2 regions of the Methylobacterium sp. CB376 genome follow, and region 1 is predicted to be linked to the other one. Evidence: riboswitches for the same ligand, from Rfam matches in the RefSeq annotation. Region 1 holds a riboswitch; the other holds the start of a gene.
The links. A riboswitch is a leader RNA that binds a small molecule or an ion and turns the genes downstream of it on or off. The one in region 1 is predicted to bind thiamine pyrophosphate.
Positions count from the first base shown of each region.

Region 2: it holds a riboswitch for thiamine pyrophosphate, as region 1 does, so the genes downstream of both, thiC (phosphomethylpyrimidine synthase ThiC) here and thiO (glycine oxidase ThiO) in region 1, are expected to answer to the same signal.

Region 1 is NZ_CP121648.1:7,414,725-7,423,384, forward strand. It holds gene QA634_RS34165 (transglutaminase family protein) at 1-676, shown strand, start outside; gene QA634_RS34170 (hypothetical protein) at 882-1,025, shown strand; gene QA634_RS34175 (peptidase) at 1,113-1,865, shown strand; partial or broken gene QA634_RS34180 (thiamine phosphate synthase) at 1,883-2,526, opposite strand; gene QA634_RS34185 (thiazole synthase) at 2,523-3,320, opposite strand; gene thiS (sulfur carrier protein ThiS) at 3,436-3,648, opposite strand; gene thiO (glycine oxidase ThiO) at 3,645-4,877, opposite strand; TPP riboswitch at 4,949-5,075, opposite strand; gene QA634_RS34200 (adenylate/guanylate cyclase domain-containing protein) at 5,103-6,353, opposite strand; gene QA634_RS34205 (Hint domain-containing protein) at 6,910-7,836, shown strand; gene QA634_RS36040 (Hint domain-containing protein) at 8,024-8,660, shown strand, end outside.
Region 2 is NZ_CP121648.1:3,577,516-3,586,175, reverse strand. It holds gene QA634_RS16295 (hypothetical protein) at 1-176, opposite strand, end outside; gene QA634_RS16290 (flagellar motor switch protein FliM) at 157-1,068, opposite strand; gene motA (flagellar motor stator protein MotA) at 1,071-1,943, opposite strand; gene QA634_RS16280 (NAD-dependent epimerase/dehydratase family protein) at 2,121-3,173, shown strand; gene carA (glutamine-hydrolyzing carbamoyl-phosphate synthase small subunit) at 3,249-4,466, opposite strand; gene QA634_RS16270 (GatB/YqeY domain-containing protein) at 4,632-5,090, shown strand; gene QA634_RS16265 (acyltransferase family protein) at 5,120-6,250, opposite strand; gene QA634_RS16260 (restriction endonuclease) at 6,308-6,676, opposite strand; TPP riboswitch at 6,810-6,917, shown strand; gene thiC (phosphomethylpyrimidine synthase ThiC) at 6,975-8,660, shown strand, end outside.

The DNA of each region.
Region 1 (8,660 bases):
CGGGTTCGGCAACATCGTCCACGTCTACAGCGCCGACGGGCCCGAGGAGGCGCTGGTGGTGCGGGTCACCGGCGAGGTCGAGACCAGCGAGACGCACGGGGTGGTGCGGGGCGCGGTCGAGCGCCTGCCCGACCTGTTCTACCTGCGCGAATCGCGCTTCGCCGCCGCGGACGCGGCGATCCGGGAATTCGCCGACGACGTCACCGCGGGCGCCAGCGAGCCGCTCGGCCGCCTTCACGCCCTGGTGGACGCCGTCCACCAGGAGGTGGCCTACGCCCCGGGCGGCCCGACCCACTCGAGCAGCACGGCCGCGGAGGCCTTCGGCCTGCGCAAGGGCGTGGGCCAGGATCTCGCCCACATCTTCATCGCGGCGGCGCGCCACCTGGAGATCCCGGTGCGCTACGTCTCGGGCTACTATTACCGGGCCGGGACGCCGGCCCAGGAGGCGGGCCATGCCTGGGCCGAGGCGCTGGTCCCGGACCTCGGCTGGGTCGGGTTCGACCCCTGCTTCGGCATCTCCGCCACGGAGGCGCATCTGCGGGTGGCGGTGGGGCTCGACTACCTCGACGCCGCCCCGGTGCGCGGCAGCCGCCTGGGCGGCGGCACCGAGACCATGACCGTGCGGGTGGTGGTCGACGACGTGCGCGCCCAGGCCCAGGCCCAGGCCCAAGCATAGGCCCAGGCCCAGGCATAGGCGCAATCGCAGTCCTGACCCCGCCCGTGGCGCAATTGCGACGGCGCGGGCGAATCCGCCGCCGCACCCGGCTGCCACCTTGCCTCGGGGACGCGGCGCCTTAACGGTGGGCGACGCCTCCGGCCACGGAGCGCCCGCGCGGGCGCGCCGCGACCGCCCGGCCCCACGCGCTCAGACGATCCCGACCATGGCCATCCCGTTCGATCTCCCGCTCGCGCACCTCCTCGCCATGACGGCCTCGGTGATCGCCGGCGCCCTCGTCGCGGATTCCGTGGAGACGTCGGGGCGGCGCTGGCTCGACCGGGCGCGGCGGTTCCTCGGCGGCTGCTGAGCCGCGTTTCATCTCTGGACCCGGTCCGGCGGCTCTGAGAGGGTTGCGGCGGACTTGCGCCGGCGGCGGCCGGGGGAGCGCTGAGCCATGACCTACTGCGTCGGGATCCTGGTCGAGGAGGGTCTCGTCATGATCGCCGACACCCGCACCAATGCGGGTCTCGACGACATCTCGACCTTCCGCAAGCTGCACCTGTTCGAGGTGCCGGGCGAGCGCGTGCTGGCGCTCGCCTCGGCGGGGAACCTGTCGGTGACCCAATCGGTGGTGGCGCTGCTCACCGAGGGCGTCGCCAATCCCGAGACCGGCGCCGTCGAGACCATCATGGACGCCCCGACGATGTTCCAGGCCGCCCAGCTGATCGGCCGGGCGATCCGGCGGGTGCGGGCGATCGAGCGCGAGGGCTTCGAGGCGGCGCAGCTGCGTTTCGAGGTGTCGTTCCTGTTCGGCGGCCAGATCGGCGACGGGCCGATGCGGCTCTACATGATCTACTCGGCCGGCAACTTCATGTCCTGCAGCCAGGACGCGCCCTTCCTGCAGATCGGCGAGCACAAGTACGGGAAGCCGATCCTCGACCGGGCGGTGACCTACCGGACCGACCTCTACGACGCGCTGAAGGTCGGGCTGATCTCGATGGATTCGACCATGCGGTCGAATCTCGGGGTCGGGCTGCCGATCGACTTCGTGGTGATCCGCCGCAACACCGTCCGGATGGAGGTGGTGCACCGGATCGAGGCGGGCGAGCCGTATTTCCACGACCTGCGCGAGCGCTGGTCGGCGGCCCTGCGGGCGGCGCACCGGGCGATTCCCCGCCCGCCCTACGGACCGGCCGCCGAGGGCTGAGGGCGCGCGCGCCCGACTCACCGCCGCGTCGGTGCGGGCCCGCGCCCGATCGCGAGCGCCCCCAGCAGCGCGCCGACCGCCGCGCCGGGATCCCGCGCCCGCATCACCCCGCCCATCACGGCGATGCCGGCGGCCCCCGCCTCCAGGCAGGAGGAGGCGGTCTCCGGGGTGATCCCGCCGAGCGCGACCACCGGCAGGCCGAGTTCCGCCGCCGGCGCGAGGGCTGCCGGCCCGAGGGCCGGGCCGTAGCCGGGCTTGCTCGCCGTGGCGAAGATCGGGCTCAGCGTGACGTAGTCGGCGCCCGCTTCGCGCGCCGCCCGCACCTCGGCGAGGGAGTGGGCCGAGACCCCGACCAGGGCCCCCGGGCCGAGCCGCGCCCGGGCCGCCGCGGCGGCCGCCGCGTCCCCGGCCTGCACGCCCCCGCCCCGACCCGCGCCGCGAGCCCGGCATCGCGCCCGATCGTGAGCGTCCCGCCGGCCTCGCCGACCAGCCGGGCGAGCTCGCCCGCGAGCGCCGCGCGCTCCGCCTCCGGCAGGTCGCGGTCGCGCAGCCAGATCCAGCGGGCGCCCGCCGCCAGCGCCGCCGCGACCCGCGCGACGAGGGGCCGGTCCGAGCCGTGCCGGTCGCTGACGACGAGGAGCCGGGCGGGCAGCGGCCTCACGAGCCGACGAGGCCGAGCTGCGGGCTCGACGGTTCGGCCCGCGCCCGGCGCGGGATCCGGCCGGCCCCGTGCGCGAGGCGCCCCGCCTCGACCGCGTGGCGCATGGCCCGGGCCATCCGCACCGGGTCGTCCGCCTTCGCGACCGCCGTGTTGAGGAGCACCGCCGCGGCGCCGAGTTCCATCGCGATCACCGCGTCCGAGGCCGTGCCGATCCCCGCATCGACGATCACCGGGACCGGCGAGCGGCGGCAGATCAACTCCAGGTTGGCCGGGTTGGCGACGCCCATCCCCGAGCCGATCAGCGAGCCCATCGGCATCACGGCGGCGGCCCCGAGATCGGCGAGCCGGGCGCACACCACCGGGTCGTCGTTGCAGTAGGGCAGCACCACGAAGCCGGCATCGACGAGCTGGCGCGTGGCCTCGAGGGTCTCGGCGACGTCCGGGTAGAGCGTCTCGCGGTCGCCGATCACCTCGACCTTGATCCAGGCCGTGCCGAGGGCCTCGCGGGCGAGTTCGGCGGTCATCACGGCGTCGCGGGCGGTCTCGCAGCCGGCGGTGTTCGGCAGGAAGCGGTGGCCCGCGAGAAGTGAGACGGTGTCCGAGCCGTGGCCGCGCAGGGAGACGCGGCGGATCGACACCGTGGCGATCTCGGCGCCACTCGCGCGCACCGCCTCGGCCATGATCGCCTGGGTCGGGTAGCCGGCCGTGCCGATCAGGAGGCGCGAGCGCAGGGGGGTGCCGGCGATCACCAGCGGATCGTCGCCGTCCGGGGCGAGGGGGGTGGGTGTGGTCATGCGGGACTCCTGTGACGCGGCGCGGCTCGGGGCGCGCCTCTCCCCCGGGCCGAGCCCGGGCGCGGGCCGGCGGCATCAGCCGCCCTGCGGCGGCGCTAGCCGCCCTGCAGCGGCGCTAGCCGCCCTGCATGGCCCGCACGATCTCGACGCGGTCGCCCTCGCGGAGCGCCGTCGCGGCCCAGTCCGGCCGGCGCACCACCGCCCCGTTGAGGGCGATGGCGAAGCCCTGCGGGCCGGCGAGGTCGAGCGCGGCGGTCTCCTCGCGCCAGAGCGCGTCGAGGGTGGCGGCCTCGCTCTCGCGGGCCTCGCCGTTCACGGTGAGCTTCATGGCAGCCTCTGGAGGCGCGCCGTCCGGGGCGCGAAGCGGGCGGGGCCGAAGGGGGCGGCGACGGGCGGCAGCGCGCCGCCGCCGATCAGGCCGGCGATGGCCGAGGCGGTGACCGGCGCCAGCAGGACGCCGTTGCGGTGGTGGCCGACCGCGAGGACGAGGCCGGGCCGCGCCTCGCCGAGGATCGGCGCGTCGTCGTCCGAGGTCGGGCGGAATCCGGACCACACGTTCTCCACCTGCATCTCCTCGATGCCCGGGAAGGCCCGCCGCGCCCCCTCCAGCAGGGCGTAGAGGCCGCCCGCGGTGAGGCTCGCGTCGAAGCCGATCTCCTCCACGGTGGCGCCGACGATCAGCTGGCCGTCGCCCTTCGGCGCCATGTGGACCTGCTCGGTCCAGACCACGTGGTCGAGCCGGCCGCTGCGCGGGCCGACCCGGAGGGCGAGGGACTGGCCCCGGAGCGGCCGCACCGGCAGGGCGAGGTCGGGCACGAGGCTCCCCTCGCCCGCCCAGGCGCCGGAGGCGAGCACCACGGTGCCGGCCCGCAGGGAGCCGCCGGCGGTGATCACGCCGGTGACGCGCCCGCCCTCGCGCTCGAGGGACAGGACCGGGCAACCCTCGACGAGCCGCCCGCCCGCCCCGCGCAGGGCGCGCCGCAGGGCCGCCACGGTGCGGACCGGGTCGACCTGGTGGTCGGCGGGACAGAACAGGCCGGCGGTGACGGTCGGGCGCAGGGAGGGCTCGCGCGCGCGCACCTCGGGACCGGACAGCCACGCGACGTCGAGCCCCGCCCGGCGCTGCAGGTCGTGGCGGAAGCGCAGGCGCTCGACCTCGTCGCGCCCGAGGGCGATCACCAGGGTGCCCTCGCTCCGGTAATCGACGGCGAGGCCGGAGGCGGCCTCGAGCGCGTCGCGGAACGGGTGCCAGAGGCGCTGGCTCTCCAGCGCCAGCGGCAGCAGCGCGTCGCCGCCCGGCTCGTGCTCGGCCGCCGCGGCCAGCATGCCGGTGGCCGCGAGGCTCGCCCCGTCGCCCGCCCTGCCCCGCTCCAGCACCGCGACCGCGAGGCCGGCCTCGGCCAGCCGCCAGCCGATCGCCAGGCCGATCAGCCCGCCGCCCACCACCGCCACGTCGGCGCGCTCGGGCAGGCGGTCGTTGGCGGGATCGGCTGCGGGCCCGCCTTCGGGCCCGCCCGGGGCGGCGCGGCGGCGCCCGATCGGGGATGGAGAAGACATCAGCAACCCTCGTCTCCACGGTGGCCCGTCGAGATTGGAGTTGCGCCACGAAACGTGTTGAAGCGCCCGGGTCCGCGGACCCCGTCCAATCCCTACGCCGGTATGAGCCGGATCAGGTTCGAAGGATTTCCGCGCTGACCGGCCGCGGCCGGTCCATCGGTGTCTCAGCCCCTTGTCGGGGATCTCCCTGGAACGGACGGAATGTGGGCGAGGGACGGCGCCCCGTCAACCGCTCCGGGCGGGCCGGTAGAGGGCGATCTTCTCCGCGAAGCCGTCGAGGGGATGGCAGCCCACCGGCTCGGGGTCGCCCCACAGGAAGTCCACGAAGGGCTTCGACATCAGCAGCGGCTCGCCCAGGAGCTTGTTGAGCTTGGCGAGGCGGCTGGCGAGGTTGACGTCGCGCCCGATCACCGTGAAGTCGAGGCGCGCGCCCGAGCCGACATTGCCGTAGGCGGCCTCGCCGTGATGGAGCGCGATGCCGGCCGCGATCCGGGCCGGGAAGCGCCCGGCCGCATTCGCCTCGTCGAGGCGGCGCAGCGCCGTCTGGGCCGCGGTGAGCGCGCTCTGGGCCGCCCCGCCCAGCCCGTCGCCGGTTTCGCGGAAGATCGCCAGCAGGCCGTCCCCCATGTATTTCAGCACCTCGCCGCCCTCGCTCTCGATCGGCGGCACCAAGCAGTCGAAGTAGGTGTTGAGGAGATCGACCGAGGCCTCGGGCGTCAGCGTGCCGCTCAGCTGCGTGTAGCCGCGCATGTCGGCGAACAGGATCGCCGAGCGGATGCGCTCGACTTGGCCGCGCCGGATCGAGCCCGACAGGATGGCCTGGTGCGGCCCGTCCCCGACGTAGATGCGCAGCACCTGATCGAGCCGGGTGTTGAGGCCGCGCATCTCCATCACGGCCGACAGGGTCGGCACGATGAAGCGCAGGATGGCGAGGTTCTCGGCGGTGAAGCCGCGCGGGCTGCGCGTCGCGAAGGTGATGCCGTTGTTGGTGCCGTTGGTGAAGAAGATCGGGATCGCGACGTAGTGGCGGTAGCCGCTGGCCTTCAGCTCCGGGATGATGCTGAAGCGGTCGTCGGGCGTGCGGTCGAGGTCGAGGAGCAGCCACTCGCGGGTGGCGAAGATGTGGGCGAAGGGTGAGCGGGCGAGCGCCTGGTCGGTGGCCTCGCCGTGCGGGAACAGGCGGAAGCTGACGCCGCCCTCGCGGGTCCAGAACCGGCCGACGCCGGAATACTCGGAGTGGAGCGCGTCGATCGCCGTGGTGGCGCGATCGACCGGCAGGCCGAGGTCGTTGAGGCGCTCGGCGAGGCCCGCGAGCAGGTCGCCGGATTCCGGCATCCGCGCGCCCTCGCTCAGCAGCCAGTCGCGCAGGGCCACGCAGGCGCGAAACAGCCCGATCGGGATGCCGCCGGCCTCCGACCCGTCCGCCACGGCCGTGGGCGCTGGGATGGGTCGATCGGTCGGCAGGACGTGCGGCATCCGGCGGAAATGGGCAGCCCGCACGGCCAAGGCAAGGCGTGCCGCGCCACCGCCCCGTCGGCCCCGCGCGGGCCGGAGTGTCCCGGCCCGCGCGACCGGCGGCCGTTCGGGCGGAAGCGGAATCTCGGGCCGAGGCGTGTGATTCCGGCGCTCTCGCCCCACAGGTGGTTCGGAAGCCGTCGGATCGGAACGGATGGGCGCATGTCTGGAACGGGTCCGCCGACCTTCGGCGGATCGGCTGCGGCGAGGGTGCGGGCGCGGGGCGTCGGAACGCCTCGCGGACGCGACGGCCATCCCGTCGCCCCCGGATCGCTCCGAGTCGACCACGTCCGCTCCCGCTCGGGCGGGTTCGGTCGTTCCTCCCGGACGGCCGCGTCATCACCTGCGGACCGGCCAGAGGCTCATCCGGAGATCTCCGATGGGCTCGGCTGGCCGAGCAGATTGTCCCGACCCTCGTCCACGTCGATCTTAGGGGTGCCTCATGTCCGGTGGATCTTCTCCGTCCTTGACTTTCAGATACGCCATCAATCTCGACCCTGTGGCCGATAGCAATGATTTGGTGATCAGGTCGATTTTCAAATCTGGCAATTACACGATCAGCGATATCGCGGATTCGCCGTCGGACGACACGACGCAGCTCGGTGACGTTGCGGACGAGAAGTTCCAGGTCGTGGCGCCGGACGGGACCATCTTCAAGCCGAGCGAAACCTATTACGGCAGGACGCTCAACAATCCGGGGATCGTGGCGAGGCTCCCGAGCAAGCGCGGCGGTTTCACGTATTACCTGTTCACGAATAATGCCTATCAGCAGGGTGCGACGGTCTCGAAGGGCGATATCTCGCAGACGCCCACGGCCCTGTGCTTCGCCGCGGGCACGCGGATCCTGACGTCGCGCGGCGAGGTCGCGGTGGAGGATCTCCGGGTGGGCGATGCGGCGGTGACGGCCTCGGGCCGGGCCCGCCCGATCGTCTGGATCGGCCACCGCGAGCTCGCCGGCCCGCTCTCCCCCGACCAGCATCCGGTGCGGGTGCGGGCGGGGGCGTTCGGGGCGGGTCTGCCCGCGCGCGACCTCCTGCTCTCGCCCGGCCACCCGGTGCTGGTCGGCGCCGGGGCGGACGGCGAGGGCGGCGTGCTGGTTCCGGTGATGTGCCTGATCAACGGCACCAGCATCGCGCGCGAGCCGGCGGCGCGCGTCACCTACTGGCACGTGGAACTGGACGCGCACGACCTGCTGCTGGCCGAGGGGCTGGCCGCGGAGAGCTACCTCGACCTCGGCAGCCGGCCCTGGTTCGAGGAGGGCTCCGCCAGCGCCCTGCACGACCCGGACCTGGTGCCGGCGGGCGTGCCGGGCCGCTGCCGGCCGGTGGCGACGCGGGGGCCGGCCGTCGAGGCCGAGCGGCGGCGCCTCGACGCGGTCTTCGCCGCCTCCCTCTCCGCCCAGTGCGCCTGGCCCGAGGCCGGGGCCGTCGCCCTGCCGGGCTGACCGGCGCGGGCCGCCGTGCCGGGCGGCCCGCCCGCGCGTAAGGGCGCCGCCCGGTCCCCCGGACCGGGCTGCGGCGACGCGACCTCGGCCCCCTCCTCGGGCCGCCGCACCAATGCCGCCACCGGCCCGCGCGCCTGCCCCGACCAGCCGTGCGGGCCCGGCGCCGGCCCATCACCGGGAGATGACGATGGACGATCTGACGTCGGCGCAAGAAGACGAAATCACCTTCATCTCCGGCGTCGACCGAAGCGGCGCCGTCGCCAACAACACGTATTTCACCTATAATGTCGAAGGATATAATTTCAATCCGCCGAGAGCCTACATCTCGAAGTGGTACAACGACGACAAGGGCTCGCCGATCGCGGCGACGAGCAAGGCCGGGACGCCGGGCGGCGTGGTCAGCTACGCCTTCGATTCCAGCGTCGGGGTCGAGGCGCAGGCCGCCTACAAGGCGGCCCTGACCCTGTGGTCGGACATCGCCGACATCAAGTTCCAGGAGGTCGCCTGGAGCGCGGCGGCGAGCATCCAGATCAGCAACACGCCCGAGGCCAACGGAGATACGTTCGTTCCGTCGAACGGTTACAGCGTGCCCGGCAGGGGCGTGACGGACCTTCCGACCCAGATGGCGCCCCACACGCGCGGCGGCGCGGTCCAGATCAACGTCTCGGCGGACGACGCGGCGTTCAAGATCTCCAGCATCGGTGCGCCCAGCCAGATCGGCACCGTGGTCCACGAGACGGGCCACGCGCTCGGCCTCGGTCACGCCGGGCGCTACAACGGGAGCTACGACGCGTCCGGGCAGTTCTCCGCCTACGACACGCAAT
Region 2 (8,660 bases), 3.8 Mb from region 1:
AAGCCGCGCAAAGCCTCGCCCGCCTGGGTGAGGGCCTGGCTCGTCTGCGCGAAGGCGCGCCCGTACTCGGCCTGGACGCGGTCGAGGCGCTTGAGCTTGAGGTACATCGGCACGACGCACAGGCAGGTGAGCACGAGGGCGCCGAGCAGGACGCCGTCAACGAGCGAGGACGCCATCCATGAATTCCTTATCCTGATCGATCTGGTCTTCGACGCGCAGCACGTAGGCGCCGTTCGCCTGGCCGACCTGGCACCAGAAGAGCGCCTGATCGTTGCCTTGGAGTTTCACCCGGCTGCGCGGCGTCGCGTCCAAGGTGAGGACCTGGCCGACCTTCAGGTCGGCGATCTCGCCGAGCGTCAGGGTGCGCTCCTCCAGCACCGCCCGCAGCGTGACCTCCGTCTTGCGGACCTCGGTCGAGATCTGCTTCTCCCAGCGTGGGTCCCGGCTGGTCGATTCGCCGGTGAGGACCTTGGACAGGCTCTGGCGCATCGGGTTGAGCACCGCCTGCGGGATGATGAGGAACATTTCGCCGCCCCGGTTGAGTGCCTGAAGCAGGAATTTCGCCGCCACCGCCTTGTTCGAGCGCCGGCCGATGATGGCGAAGTCCATGCGCGTCTCGGTCCGCTCCAGCTTCAGCGTCGCCACCGAGACCAGCGCGAAGGCGGCTTCGAGCGCCTTGCCGATCTGCTCGAAGGTCATCTGGGCGATGCGCAACTCGATGCTGGAGAAGTTGCGCGCCTCCTCGACGGGCGGCTCCGAGCCGTCGGCCCCGAGCAGCACCTCCACCATGGTGAAGACGAAGTCGCGGTCGAGCCCGACCAGGAGGTGCCCGTCCCATTGCGGCGAGTAGAAGATGCCGACCACCGCGTTGGCCTCGTAGGGCTCGAGCAGGTCGCCGAACAGGCCGCTCTCGACGCTCATCAGCGAGTAGAAGATCGGCGAGACGGCGAGGTGCTTGAGGTTGTCGGCGCAGGCGGTGGCCAGCCGGTCGAAGATGACGTTGAGCATCGGCAGCCTGTCCGGGGACAGGCCGGAGGCGTCGAGCAGGCGGTCGCGGACGTCCATCATGGTCAGGCCGCCTCGCGCTGCTGGCCGCCGCCCACGGTGGCGGTCTCGACCTCGTCGATGGTCGGGCGGTCCGCGAGCGAGATGCCCTTGCGGCCGTGCTCGACCGCGATCTGCGGCAGGGCGCCGTTCATGTAGGCGATGAGGCTCTGCTTCACGATGACGTAGACCCTCGTCTGCTTGTCGCGCACCATCTTCACCTTGCTGGCGAGGGGCGCGAGGATGCCGTAGGAGAGCGTGATGCCGCCGAGCGTGCCGATCAGCGCGGCGCCGATCAGGTGGCCCAGCACGTGCGGCGGCTGGTCCAGGGCGCCCATGGCGTTCACGATGCCGAGCACCGCCGCCACGATGCCGAGGGCCGGGAGCGCCTCCGCGACCGTGCTGATCGAGGCGTAGGGCTTGAGCGCGTCCCGCTTGTGGGTGCCGATCTCCTCGTCCATCAGCGCCTCGATCTCGTGCGGCCGCGCGTTGCCGATCAGGATCAGCCGGGCGTAGTCGCAGATGAACATCGTCAGTTCGAGGTTCTTCAGGATGTCGGGATAGTTCTTGAAGATCGACGAGTTCGCCGGGTCGTCGAGGTGCGGCTCGACCTCGTTGCGCGGCTTGGCCTTGAGCTCGCGCATGAGGGCGTGGAGCAGGCCGAGGAGCGAGAGGTAATCCTTGCGCTTGGGCACCCGGTCGGTGACCGCCTCGAGCAGGCCCTTGCCCGAATCGACCACCGTCTTCATCGGGTTGGCGATCACGAAGGTGCCGATCGCCATTCCGCCGATGATGACGAATTCCCAGGGCTGCCAGATCACCGCGAGGTGCCCGCCCTCGGCGAGGAACCCGCCGATCATCGCCCCGAGCGCGATGACCAAGCCGATCAGTACACCCACGATCCTCGCTCCCCCGGGACAGTCGCCGATGGTCGTGGGATAGGACCGCAGGCTTGCGCGGGGCTGAAGAGCGGGAGGATGGCGGGCGGGCGAGCCGGGTGCGGGATCGGGGCCCGGAGCGTTGACGAATGCGGCGCCGCGCGCAAGGTGCGCCGGGCCGCACGGAGATCAGTCGAGATGCATTGTGTCGTGACCGGGGCGGCCGGCTTCATCGGATTCCACCTCGCCCGGCGCCTCCTCGCCGACGGACACCGCGTCACCGGGATCGACGGCCTCACCGACTATTACGACGTCGGCCTGAAGCGGGCGCGGCTGCGCGCCCTCGAAGGGCCGGGCTTTGCCAACCACGTCGGCCTCCTGGAGGAGCCCGGCTTCTTCGCCCGCGTGATGGACCAGGCGAGGCCCGACATCCTCGTCCACCTCGCCGCCCAGGCGGGCGTGCGCTACAGCCTCGAGAACCCGGCGAGCTACGTCGCCGCCAACGTGGTGGGCACCTTCGAGGTGCTGGAGGGCCTGCGGGCGCATCCGGTGCGCCACGCGCTCCTCGCCTCGACCTCCTCGGTCTACGGCGGCAACGACCGCGTCCCCTTCCGCGAGACCGACCCGGTGGCGCGGCCGGTCAGCCTCTACGCCGCCTCCAAGGTGGCGGGAGAATCCATGGCGCATGCCTACGCGCATCTGTGGCGGATCCCGACCACCGCCTTCCGGTTCTTCACGGTCTACGGGCCGTGGGGCCGTCCGGACATGGCCGTGTTCGTCTTCACGAAGCGGATCCTGGCGGGCGAGCCGGTCGAGGTGTTCGACCACGGCCGGGCCGCGCGCGACTTCACCTACATCGACGACCTGATCGAGAGCATCGTGCGGCTGATCGACCGGCCGCCGGGAGGCGCGCCGGTCTCGGAATCCGACTCGCTCAGCCCCGTCGCGCCCTTCCGGGTGGTGAATATCGGGGGCGGCAACCCCGCCACCGTCTCGGACCTGCTGGACGGCCTGGAGGCGGCGCTGGGGCGGCGGGCGACGCGCCTGCTGCGCGACCTGCCGCCCGGCGACGTGCCGCTCACCCAGGCCGAGACCGGCCTGCTGCGCGACCTCATCGGCTACGCGCCCGCGACGCCCCTGCGCGAGGGCGTCGCCGCCTTCGTGGACTGGTACCGGGCGTATCATGCGAACGGCCCGGACGCTGACGCCGCGGGCCTTCGAGCCTCTCGAAGGGTCGACACGAGCGAATAGCGTGGCGGCACGTCGAGAACGGAACCAACGGCCATCGGAAATGACCGTCGGCATGGCGGCGCCGCGGCCCGCCGGTCAGGCGTTGCCGCCCTTCGCCTGGCGGATCAGCGAGACGAAGCGGTCGAAGAGGTAGTGGCTGTCGCGCGGTCCCGGCGAGGCCTCCGGGTGGTACTGCACCGAGAAGGCCGGGCGGTCGGTGAGCGCGAGCCCGCAATTCGAGCCGTCGAACAGCGAGACGTGCGTCTCGACCGCCGTGCCGGGCAGGCTCTGCGGATCGACCGCGAATCCGTGATTCATCGACACGATCTCGACCTTGCCGGTGGTCTTGTCCTTCACCGGGTGGTTCGCGCCGTGGTGACCCTGGCCCATCTTCACGGTCCTGCCGCCGAGGGCGAGGCCCATCAGCTGGTGGCCGAGGCAGATGCCGAAGGTCGGCACCTTGCGGTCGAGGAGCTGGCGGATCACCGGCACCGCATACGCGCCGGTCGCGGCCGGGTCGCCCGGGCCGTTCGACAGGAAGACCCCGTCGGGCTTCAAGGCCAGGATGTCCTCGGCCGTCGCGGTGGCCGGCACCACGGTGACGTCGCAGCCCGCCCGGGTGAGCAGCCGCAGGATGTTGCGCTTGACCCCGTAATCGATCGCCACGACCCGCAGGCCCTCGCCGGGCGCCTTCCGGCCGTAGCCCTGGCCGCGCTCCCACACGGTCTCGCCCCAGGCGGCGGTGGCGCGGCTCGTCACCGGCGGGACCAGGTCGAGCCCCTCCATGGAGGGCAGGTCCCGCGCCCTGGCCCTCAGGCCCTCGCGGTCGAAGCGCCCCTGCGGGTCGTGGGCGATGACGGCGTTCGGCATGCCGCGCTCGCGGATCAGCGCGGTGAGCGCCCGCGTGTCGACGCCGGTGATGCCGATGATGCCGCGGGCCCGCAGCCAGCCGTCGAGGTGGTCGGACGAGCGCCAGTTCGACGGGTTCGTCACCGCGGCGGCGATCACCGCGCCGCGCACGCCCGAGGCCGGGGCCTGCTCCAGGCTCTCCAGGTCCTCGTCGTTGGTGCCGACATTGCCGATATGCGGGAAGGTGAAGGTGACGATCTGGCCCGCGTAGGAGGGATCGGTCAGGATCTCCTGGTAGCCGGTCATGGCGGTGTTGAAGCAGACCTCGCCCGCCGCCTCGCCGGTCGCCCCGATGCCGAAGCCTTCGAGGATGGTGCCGTCCGCCAGCACCAGCAGGGCGGTGGCGACGGGCTCGGCCCAGCCGTCGGAGGACGCGGGGGCGCCCGCGGCGTCGTCTTGCAGCATGATCGTGATCTCGCTTATGTCGCGCGGACGGCCGACCGCCCGGGGGGTGGCGCGCGCGGGAAGTGTCCGGCAGGGCGTCTTTAAGGGGCGCCCCCTCGCCCGGTCAATGTGGGGATCCCGCGCCGGCGGCTCAAGTTCCTCGTTCCAAACGGAGATCCGACCACCATGCTGCGCGAGCGCCTCACCGCCGAGATGAAGGAGGCCATGAAGGCCGGCGACAAGGCGAAGCTCGCCACCGTCCGCCTCATCCAGGCCGCCCTCAAGGACAAGGACATCGAGGCCCGCGGTCTCGGCAAGGGGCCGCTCGCCGACGAGGAGATCCTCGCCGTGCTGCAGAAGATGATCAAGCAGCGCAACGAATCCGCCGCGCTCTACGAGCAGGGCGAGCGCCCGGAACTCGCCTCCGCCGAGCGGGCCGAGGCGGCGATCATCGCCACCTTCCTGCCCCAGCAGATGGACGAGGCCGAGACCCGGGCCGCGATCGAGGCCGCCATCGCCGAGACCGGCGCCGCCGGCCCCAAGGACATGGGCAGGGTGATCGGCGCCCTGAAGGCGAAATATGCCGGACGGATGGACTTCGCCAGGGCGAGCGGGCTCGTGAAGGGGATGCTGGCGGGGGGCTGACGGGCCCCCGACCGCCCCGGCGGCCGGGGTCAGGCGCCGCGCAGGGAGCCGATCGCGCCCGCCGGGCCGTCCGCTTCCGGGCGGTCCGGCACGATCCGGAACGCCCGGGGCCGCACGAACAGCACGCGCAGGGGCGTGTGCCGCACCGCGCGCGCGATGAGGAGCGGCACGCTCGCGGCCGCGACCGTCACCGCCAGCGAGGCGAGGCCGACATCCGCGATCACCCCGGTCCTCGCGATCAGGATGCGGGTCGCCGCCATCGGCAGGAAGAAGGCGAGGTAGATCACGATCGAGCGCTCGCCGCAGTGCCGGAGCGCCGCCGTGACCGGGCCGCCGGCCCGGGTGAGGAGGGCCGCCGCCGCGACGATGGCGAGCGCCCCGGCCGCCCCGAGCAGCAGACCCACCACCGGCAGGCTCGCGAGCGTCGGATGCCCGGCCAGCCCGGAGGGTGTGAAGGCGAGGACGCCGTCGAGGAGCGCCCAGGCCGCCAGCCCCGCCAGGGCCGGGGCCGGGCGGCGGCGGGCGAAGTCGGCCAGGGCGAAGATCCGCTCGGCGAACAGCGCGCCTCCGAGGAAGTAGACGTAGCGCGCGCAGAACTCGTCCACCGCCAGCCAGCCGGTCTCGATCGGCAGGATCTCCAGCGCGGCCGCCGCGCCGAGCAGGACCGGCCACGGCACCCGCCGCAGGAGCTTGGTCGCGACCGAGAACAGCGCCAGCAGGTAGATGAACCACAGCGTCGAGTAGGGCTCGACGAGGGCGTGCGCGAGGTGGAGCAGGAAGGCCCCGGGGCCCGCCCCCGCGGTGATCTGGCCGTACTTCGCGGCCGACTGGATCAGCGTCCACAATCCGTAGAAATAGGCGAAGTGCACGACGCGCCGGTCCGCGAACAGGCGCCAGTCCCGGTCGAGGACGCGCCCGACGAAGAGGCCCGAGAGCAGGAAGAAGTCCGGGATCCGGAACGGCTTGGCGAAGGCCACGACCGGGTGGAGGAAGCCCTCGCCGCCCATCGCCTCGCCGGTGCCGAGGGTCGCGTGCATCATCACCACGAGGAGGATGCAGATGCCCTTGGCGACGTCGACCCAGGCGAGGCGGGACGGCGCGGCGGGGGAGGGGCGGACATCGGGGCCTCCTGGCTGTCTTCGCCGCCGAGTTGAGCCCATCGGCGGTAAAGGCCGCGTCTCGGCGCGGACCGAGCGCGGGAAAGCCTTGACGGCAGGTTAACGGGGCTCGCGCTTCGTGGCGCGCCGCGCGCGCGTCAGCCGCGTCGCCGCGTGGAAATCGTCGGGCTTGGTGCGCACCCAGGCGAGGAAGCGGGCGATCTCCGGATCGGCGCGCAGGCTCTCCACGTCGGCGAGCCGGCGGGCGATCTCGGCCTCGCTGTAGCGGGCGTGGATCGCCGAGTGGCAGATCTGGTGCAGCTGCACGGTCCGCCCGTGGGTGCCGCCCTTGAGCTTCGGCGTGAGGTGGTGGCGGCTCTGGCGCGCGCCGGGCGGGATCGGCCGCTCGCAGAGGGGGCATGTCGCGGGGGCGGAGGCGCCCGGCGTCGCCGGATCGTCGCCCCGCCAGCGCCGGCCTCGCCGTCCCACCCCGTCCTCCCCGCTCGCCGCCCCCGGCCCCTCGCGCCGCCCCGATCTGGGATGTGCCCGGCGGGCGGGCGAGGGCCGCGCGCTGCGGCGGATCGCGCGCAATTGACAAACCCGTCGGCGGCGCAGACAGTTCGGGCGTTCCGAGGGGGGCCCCGCATGGGGCTGAGAGTGGGTTTCGTGCGCCCTGACCCTTGAACCTGATCCGGGTCATACCGGCGGAGGGACGGGAACCACCACGCGAGACGCTCCCCCGTACGCCACGGTCACTGTCCGGATCTCCTCGAACCGGGAGAGATCCATGAACGCCCCCGTCATTCCCCCCAAAGGCCTGCCGCAGAGCGTGACCACGGGACCGATCGCCGGCTCCGTCAAGGTCTATGCCAGTCCCGAGGGGCGGCCTGACATCCGGGTGCCGCTGCGCGAGATCGCCCTCAGCGATCCGGCCGAGGCGCCGGTGCGCGTCTACGATCCCTCGGGCCCCTACACGGAGAGCGACGCCAAGGTCGACCTCGCGGCCGGCCTGCCCCAGCTGCGCGATCCCTGGATCGCCGGCCGCGGCTACGCCGCGGTGACGCCCCGCGCGGTCAAGCCGGAGGATAACGGCTTCGCGGCCGAGGACAGGCTGGTCGCCCCCTGCCCGGCCGCGCGCACGATCCGCAGGGCCGCTCCCGGCCAGATGGTGACCCAGTACGAGTTCGCCCGGGCCGGGATCGTCACCGAGGAGATGATCTACGTCGCCCACCGGGAGAATCTCGGCCGCCGGGCGATGCTGGACCAGGCCGAGGCCAAGCTCGCCGACGGCGAGAGCTTCGGCGCGGCGATTCCGCCCTTCATCACCCCGGAATTCGTGCGCGACGAGATCGCCCGCGGCCGCGCCATCATCCCGGCCAACATCAACCACACCGAACTCGAGCCGATGGCCATCGGCCGCAACTTCCTGGTCAAGATCAACGCCAATATCGGCAACTCGGCCGTGACCTCCTCGGCGGCCGAGGAGGTCGAGAAGATGGTCTGGGCGACCCGCTGGGGCGCCGACACCGTCATGGACCTGTCGACGGGCCGCAACATCCACAACATCCGCGGCTGGATCCTGCGCAACGCGCCGGTGCCGATCGGGACCGTGCCGATCTACCAGGCCCTGGAGAAGGTCGGGGGCGACCCGCTGAAACTCGACTGGGAGGTGTTCAGGGACACGCTCATCGAGCAGGCCGAGCAGGGGGTCGACTACTTCACCATCCATGCGGGCGTGCGGCTCGCCCACGTGCCGCTGACCGCGCGGCGGGTCACCGGCATCGTCTCGCGCGGCGGCTCGATCATGGCCCGCTGGTGCCTCGCCGGCCACCGGGAATCGTTCCTCTACGAGCGGTTCGACGAGATCTGCGAGATCATGCGCGCCTACGACGTCTCCTTCTCGCTCGGGGACGGCCTGCGGCCCGGCTCGATCGCCGACGCCAACGACGCGGCGCAATTCGCCGAGCTCGAGACCCTCGGCGAACTCACCAAGGTCGCCTGGGAGAAGGGCTGTCAGGTCATGATCGAGGGCCCCGGCCACGTGCCGATGCACAAGATCAAGGTCAACATGGAGAAGCAGCTGCGCGAGTGCGGCGAGGCGCCGTTCTACACGCTCGGGCCGCTGACCACCGACGTGGCGCCCGGCTACGACCACATCACCTCCGGCATCGGCGCGGCGATGATCGGCTGGTACGGCACCGCGATGCTCTGCTACGTGACCCCCAAGGAGCATCTCGGCCTGCCGAACCGCGACGACGTGAAGACCGGCGTCATCACCTACAAGATCGCCGCCCACGCCGCCGACCTCGCCAAGGGCCACCCGGCCGCGCAGCTGCGCGACGACGCCCTGTCCCGGGCCCGGTTCGACTTCCGCTGGGAGGACCAGTTCAACCTCTCCCTCGACCCGGACACGGCCCGCGCCTACCACGACGAGACGCTGCCCAAGGACGCCCACAAGGTCGCGCATTTCTGC